2 linked regions of the Allorhodopirellula heiligendammensis genome follow. Each later gene encodes a partner of the first gene's protein in a complex. Links are inferred from orthologs where the notes say so. Each region holds a gene or a part of one and is shown on either strand. Other genes may lie near its edges.

Region 1 (4,106 bases):
CCACTGCGGCGACGTCTTCCAAAGCCGCGTCAGTCGGCACATCGCGAGAAATCTCCAGCGACATCGCCCGCACCCGGTCGTGGTCAAATTCAGGGGCCGATTCTCGACAGCCCACCACCAGTCCAGCAACGCCCGCCGCTACCAGCATTGCGGCCACCCTCAACGAGGGGGTAGGTCGGGATTGACGCCAAAAAAAGGGGATACGAGCCATCAAAAAAAGAAATATTTCAGAGTCGAGGGCAGCAGCGAGGTGAAACGACGCCCCATTGTCGCCAAGCAACCCACGCTGAACACCACCCAAATCGAGGAAATCAGGCTTCCGCGACAAAACGCGGCAGGCACCGTCCTCTACGCCCAGGGCAAAACGTGCTATCCTCCGCAAGATTTGGTCAACTCCTCGACTCGCTTTCTGGAATCCACGACTGTGCCGCGCCGCGACGACCTCAAAAAAATTCTTCTTATCGGCAGTGGGCCGATTGTGATCGGCCAAGCCTGCGAATTTGACTACTCGGGCACGCAGGCCTGCAAGGCACTCCGTGAGGAGGGCTACGAAGTCGTTTTGGTCAATAGCAATCCGGCGACGATCATGACTGACCCCGCGACTGCCGATGCGACCTACATCGAGCCGCTGACGTGGCAGATGGTCGAAAAAGTCATCGCGAAGGAACGCCCCGATGCGTTGCTGCCGACACTCGGTGGGCAAACGGCGCTGAACATCGCGATGGACCTCGATGCCAATGGGGTCCTTGAAAAATACGGCGTTGAAATGATCGCCGCCAACGCCAAGGTGATCGCGAAAGCCGAGGAACGCGACCAGTTCAAAGAGGCCATGGAGAAAATTGGTCTCGATGTCTGTAAAGGTTTTACCGTCAGTACGCTCGCCGAGGCCCGCGCCGCGCTCGCCGAGGTCGGCCTGCCCGCCATCGTTCGACCCTCGTTCACGATGGGCGGTTCAGGATCGGCAATCGCCTATAACAAGGACGACTTCGACGCCCTCGTGCAGAACGGACTCGACCAATCACCGGTCACTGAAGTTCTGATCGAAGAATCGATCATCGGCTGGAAAGAATACGAGATGGAGGTCATGCGAGACTGCGACGATAACGTCGTCGTGATCTGCAGCATCGAGAACTTTGACGCCATGGGCGTGCATACGGGCGACTCCATCACCGTCGCCCCCGCCCAGACGCTTTCGGACAAAGAGTATCAGCGGATGCGTGATGCGTCGTTGGCGGTGATCCGAGAGATCGGCGTGGAAACTGGCGGTAGCAATATCCAATTTGCGATCGAGCCTGACACCGGGCGGATGATCGTGATCGAGATGAATCCTCGGGTCAGTCGCAGCAGTGCCCTGGCTAGCAAGGCGACCGGTTTTCCAATTGCCAAAATTGCGGCCAAACTGGCCATTGGGTATCGGTTGTGGGAATTGCCCAACGACATCACGCAAAAAACGAAGGCCTGCTTCGAACCCACCATCGACTACGTCGTTACGAAGATCCCGCGTTTCGCGTTTGAGAAATTCCCAGAAGCTGACGCAACGTTGACGACGCAGATGAAGAGCGTCGGCGAGACGATGGCCATCGGCCGGACCTTCCAAGAATCATTCCAGAAGGCTCTCCGCGGACTCGAGGTCGGGGCGTTTGGTTTCGGCAGTGACCCTAAAGATAAGTGGGGCACCGACGAGCAACCTGATCGCGACGAAATCCGTGCGAAGCTCAGCACTCCCGGTAGTGAGCGGGTTTTCTACATCCGCTATGCCATGAAATCCGGCATGAGTGTTGCCGATATCCATGCTCTCACACATATCGACGAGTGGTTCCTCGAACACTTGATGCACTTGATCGAGATCGAGAACGAAGTCACCACGCTCGGTTCGCTCGACAAGCTGGATGCCGAGCAGTTGCGGGACATGAAGCGTCGAGGCTTTTCTGACCGGCACATCGCAGCGATGACCGGAACGACGGAACTGAAGGTTCGCAGCCACCGACTCGCTCATGACATCCGACCGGTCTTCAAGAGTGTCGATACGTGTGCGGCCGAGTTTGAAGCCTTCACTCCGTACTTCTACAGCACCTACGAGTCCGAGTCGGAGGTCCCACCGAAGACTGATAAAAAACGCATCATGATTCTCGGTGGAGGTCCCAACCGCATCGGCCAGGGCATCGAATTTGATTACTGCTGCTGCCATGCTTCCTTCGCGCTGCAGGAACTCGGTATCGAGTCGATCATGGTCAACAGCAACCCTGAAACGGTCTCGACCGACTACGACACGTCCGACATGCTGTTTTTTGAACCGCTCACGATCGAAGACGTGCTTAACATCTGTGACGAAGTGCAACCTGATGGTGTGATCGTGCAGTTCGGGGGGCAAACGCCGCTGAATCTTGCTCGCGGTCTCCAGCAGTCGGGCATCCCGATCATTGGGACCAGCGTGGATACAATCGACACCGCCGAAGATCGCGAGTTATTTCAAAGTCTCATCAATGAACTCGGCCTGCGGCAGCCTCCGTCCGGCATTGCCCGCAACATGGAGGAGGCCCGCGTCGAAGCCAAGCGGATCGGTTATCCAGCGCTGGTTCGGCCCAGTTTCGTGCTCGGTGGGCGGGCCATGGAAATATGTTATGACCGTGCTCAATTCGAACGGTACGTTGCGGAAGCGTTCATTGTCGCCGATGGCCAACCAGTCCTCATCGATCGTTTCCTCGAAGATGCCACCGAAGTGGACGTCGATGCGATCAGTGACGGCACCGACTGTGTCATCATGGGAATTATGGAGCACATCGAAGAGGCCGGGGTTCACTCCGGTGATTCGGCGTGTTGCATCCCCTCGTTTAGCCTGACCCAGCCGATACTCGCTGATATCCGTGACGCCACACGAAAGCTGGCCGCGAGATTGAATGTCGTGGGGCTGATGAACATTCAGTTTGCGGTCAAGATTGAGGCTGATGGTCCGCAGGTATACATTCTCGAGGTGAATCCGCGGGCTAGCCGAACGGTGCCCTTCGTGGCCAAAGCTACTGGGATTCCTGTGGCCGGCATTGCCACTAAGGTTATGGCAGGCAAAACACTCGCCGAACTGGGCATCACGACGGAACCGATTCCCCGACACGTATCGATCAAAGAGAGCGTGTTTCCGTTCCGGAAATTCGCCGGCGTCGATATTGTGCTCGGTCCGGAGATGCGGAGCACCGGCGAGGTCATGGGGATCAGCGAAGTATTCTCAATGGCGTTCGCCAAGAGCCAGCTTGCAGCGGGCACCGTCCTGCCGGAATCCGGCAAAATCTTTCTCTCCTTATCAGCACGGCACAAAGATGACGTCGTTGCGCTGGGCAAGTCGCTGACCGAACTCGGCTTTGAATTGCTCGCGACCGAGGGCACCGCTCAGCGACTCACCGAAGCGGGTATCGCGGTCACGCAGGTTAAAAAGATCGCCGAAGGTCACCCCAACCTCATCGATTATCTCAAAAACGATGATGTGCAATTGATCCTCAACACGCCCAGCGGCAAAGGTGCACGCACTGACGAGGGTAAGATTCGAGCCGCCGGTGTTCAGCATGGTGTCCCTTGCATCACCACCTTGGCAGCCGCCGAAGCGGCCGTCCGCGCCATGTGGGCCGTCCGGGAGCGGGAGATGGACGTGGAGTCCCTGCAGCATCGCTATGCCCTGAGCAACCAATCGTAGCCAATCGGATTGGCCTGTCTGAGTCGACATCGAGCGTGACGATGCCGTTCTTACGTCACCCTCCCAAGCGATTCTTGGGAGGGCGAGGAATGTGACTTTCGCGAGTTTCTCGGGGAGGACGCGGTCTCGGTTGCCCAGCGATTGACGGTCGCTCTGAGCGATCGGCACCTCCCCGACAAGACTTCAGCCTACGGCCTTCCTCAAACCTCGTGTGGAGATGCCGAAGGAAGATAGCACTCACTGATAGCCAGCCAGCACGCCACCTCCGCCGAGGGCTTGGTAAGCGTCGACGGCAGCCGTCAGTTGTTGTTGTTTGGTCTCGATCAAAACCATTTTCGCTTCGTTCATATCACGCTGCGCCAACAACACGTCCAAATATTCGCCGCGGGCGTTCTGGAAGAGTGCTGTGGCACTATCGATCGAT
Region 2 (3,158 bases), on another replicon or contig:
AACTCCACCGACGGGTTCTTCGATAACTCCAGCGGCACGCGGAACTTCTCATTCACCATTGGTGACTTCGGAGGCGACTCGACAGTCGTAACTGACATCAACCTCTCCATTTTCTTTGCCAAAAGCAATAATGATGCTTTCGTGCCTGAGGGTACTCCCATTACCGCAGGCATTGCTTACTTCGAAGAGATCGAATTTGCCTTGACGAGTCCTTCGGGAACAACTTTTACGCTGATCTCCAATCCCAACGACATTGAACTCGTTCCCGCCGACAATTTTTCATCGTTCACTTCCGGTACGGTCGGCTTCAAGGGGACCATTTTGTTTGATCAATCTGCGCTGACACCGGTAAATGCCAATCCAGGTTTAGTTACTGCCGGCACCTTCCGGCCGGATGATGCCACCCTCAATAGCCTCGATATTTTCAATGGACAATCCGCCCAGGGAACTTGGTCGCTGTTTATCGAAGACGACGTGGCACAGGATGGCCTGAGCTTCTATGAAGCTTCGCTGACGATCACCACAGCTTCAGCCGTGCCGGAACCCTCCTCGCTCGCCCTGCTCGGCATCGCAGTGTGCGCCGCTGGGGCGCTCGCGGCTCGTCGCCGCAAGGCCCATGAGGCTGCGGGGTAGTCCGTAAACGCTAGTCGGCAGTCAATCCGCTCGGATGACTATTGCGATCGTCCGCATTTCGCCACCGGAATGAGACGGTTGAAACGCAGCGGTAGCCATGGGGTGGACAGTAGCTACTCAATCAGGAGCCTGTATTTCATCCGCCACGGGCGCCCTCGAGCAAAGTTTGCGCCACTTTGACCTGCAGCGATTTTGATATTCTCCCGGAAATTGCTGGTGAAGGCGGGGTTGAGTGCGCAGCACCCCCTAGAAAAGATTGTTTTTCGACGTGATACTGGGACCGTTGACTCCCGCACCCACCAAAACGCCTGTTAAATGACTGATTCGAATAATCGCTCGCGACCAGCAAAACTCGCGCTCGCTGACGGTACCGTTTATTTGGGCCGTTCCCTCGGCGCGTGCGGTGAGGTCACGGGAGAGGTTGTCTTCAACACGTCCATGACCGGATACCAAGAAATCCTGACGGACCCCAGCTACTGCGGTCAAATTGTCACGATGACTTACCCGGAAATTGGCAATTACGGGGTCAATTCGATCGACGTCGAGCGACACGGCACGGCCTTGTCCGGGTTTGTCATTCGCAACGAGAGCCGAATTCACAGTAACTACCGCTCCGAAGGCACGTTGAACGACTATCTCCAGCAACACAACGTGATGGGGCTGATGGGAATCGATACGCGATCGCTCGTCAGACGCATTCGCAGCGTGGGTGCCATGCAAGGGATACTGTCCACGGACGACCTCGATGATGCATCACTGATCGCCAAAGCGAAGGCCGCACCGAGCTTGGTCGGTCGCGACCTGGTGAAGGAGGTCATGCCCAGCCAGCAGGAAATGTGGACCACCGAACTCGATGAGTGGACCGCCATCGAATGTGCTCACGGCGCCAAGATCGTCAGCAATGCCGACGGGCTCGCCGATGCCGATCGACCGCACGTTGTGTGCATGGACTTCGGCATGAAATGGAACATTCCTCGCCATCTTCGCTCGCGGGGAAATCGCGTCACCATCGTTCCGGGCAACACCTCTGCCGAAGAAATCCTGCGACTCCAACCCGCTGGCGTGTTCCTGTCCAATGGCCCCGGCGATCCCGAACCGCTGACCTACGCTCAGCAGACAATCTCCGAGTTGATCGGCAAGGTCCCTGTGTTCGGCATTTGCCTGGGACACCAGTTAATCGCTCTGGCCTGTGGCGCGAAGACATTTAAATTGAAGTTCGGTCACCGGGGTGCGAACCAGCCTGTGTTGAACTTGAAGACCGAAAAAGTCGAAATCACGACGCAGAACCATGGCTTCGCCGTCGACGATCAGGACTTGCCCGAGTGCTTGGAAGTCACCCACCGGCATCTCAACGACGATACGATCGCAGGAATCCGTCATCGCACTGCCAACGTCTTCGGGGTGCAGTACCACCCCGAAGCTGCCGCCGGACCGCACGACAGCCACTATCTATTCGAGCAGTTCCAGCAACAACTCACGGCGACCGCAAACGCCTAGGCTGCGGGCACCACTCTCGTCACGGCAGCATACATTTCCTGCCTGTTGTTCGCCGCAGCAGTTGCCACCGCTTCACTGCCTCGCGGGCGCGGCAGAGCATCTCGCAACTGGCGAGAGGCCTACCTGCGAGCCACTCGACGACGCGTCTCCAGGGTGACGCGCCTTCCCACTCTCCCACTCTCCCACTCTCCCACTCTCCCACTCTCCGCATGCCCGCACCGAAAACCGCGATCAGCCCCACCCGCGAGGCCGACTATCCCGAATGGTACCAACAGGTGATCAAGGCCGCTGACTTAGCGGAGAACTCTCCGGTGCGCGGCTGCATGGTGATCAAGCCGTGGGGATACCAGCTCTGGGAAAACATCCAGCGTGCGTTGGATGATATGTTCAAGGCCACCGGGCATCAGAATGCGTACTTCCCGCTGTTCATCCCGATGAGCTATCTCGAAAAGGAAGCCGAGCATGTCGAGGGCTTCGCCAAAGAGTGCGCCGTCGTCACGCATCACCGACTCGAACCGGACCCCAATGGCGGGCTGCGTCCAGCGGGCAAATTGGAAGAGCCTCTGATCGTGCGCCCCACAAGCGAGACGATCATCGGCGCCACGTACGCCAAATGGGTCCAGAGCTATCGCGACCTGCCCATCCTGATCAATCAGTGGGCCAACGTGGTGCGTTGGGAAATGCGGACGCGCATGTTCCTACGCACCGCCGAATTCCTCTGGCAGGAAGGCCACACGGTGCACGCCACCGCCGCCGAAGCGATCGCGGAAACCGAGCAGATGGTTGAGGTCTATCGCGACTTTGCCGAGAACTGGATGGCGATGCCTGTAATCGTGGGCAGCAAAACACCGAAAGAGAGATTCCCCGGCGCCGTCGAGACGCTGTCCATCGAAGCGATGATGCAGGACCGCAAAGCATTGCAAGCGGGCACGAGCCACTTCCTTGGCCAAAATTTTGCCAAGGCGCAAGAAATTAAATTCCAGAGTGAGACCGGTGGGATCGAGTTTGCTTGGACCACTTCGTGGGGT

The links.
Region 2: the proteins of carB (region 1) and carA are in contact, whole or in part, in a solved structure (PDB 1KEE), measured with the Escherichia coli proteins. The link is inferred for Allorhodopirellula heiligendammensis from one-to-one orthologs.

What each region holds. Positions count from the first base shown.
Region 1 is NZ_SJPU01000003.1:746,703-750,808, forward strand. What follows is about bases 99-3,882. They hold carB (carbamoyl-phosphate synthase large subunit), read left to right. Parts: upstream 99-424; coding sequence 425-3,682; downstream 3,683-3,882. Other genes in these bases: Poly21_RS22670 (cytochrome c), read right to left, coding at 99-211. Also shown: more of Poly21_RS22670, read right to left, coding at 1-98; Poly21_RS22680 (TolC family protein), read right to left, coding at 3,920-4,106. UniProt on the Escherichia coli protein: Large subunit of the glutamine-dependent carbamoyl phosphate synthetase (CPSase).
Region 2 is NZ_SJPU01000001.1:2,307,632-2,310,789, forward strand. What follows is about bases 204-3,039. They hold carA (glutamine-hydrolyzing carbamoyl-phosphate synthase small subunit), read left to right. Parts: upstream 204-948; coding sequence 949-2,130; downstream 2,131-3,039. Other genes in these bases: Poly21_RS08735 (PEP-CTERM sorting domain-containing protein), read left to right, coding at 204-633; proS (proline--tRNA ligase), read left to right, coding at 2,340-3,039. Outside these bases: more of Poly21_RS08735, read left to right, coding at 1-203; more of proS, read left to right, coding at 3,040-3,158. UniProt on the Escherichia coli protein: Small subunit of the glutamine-dependent carbamoyl phosphate synthetase (CPSase).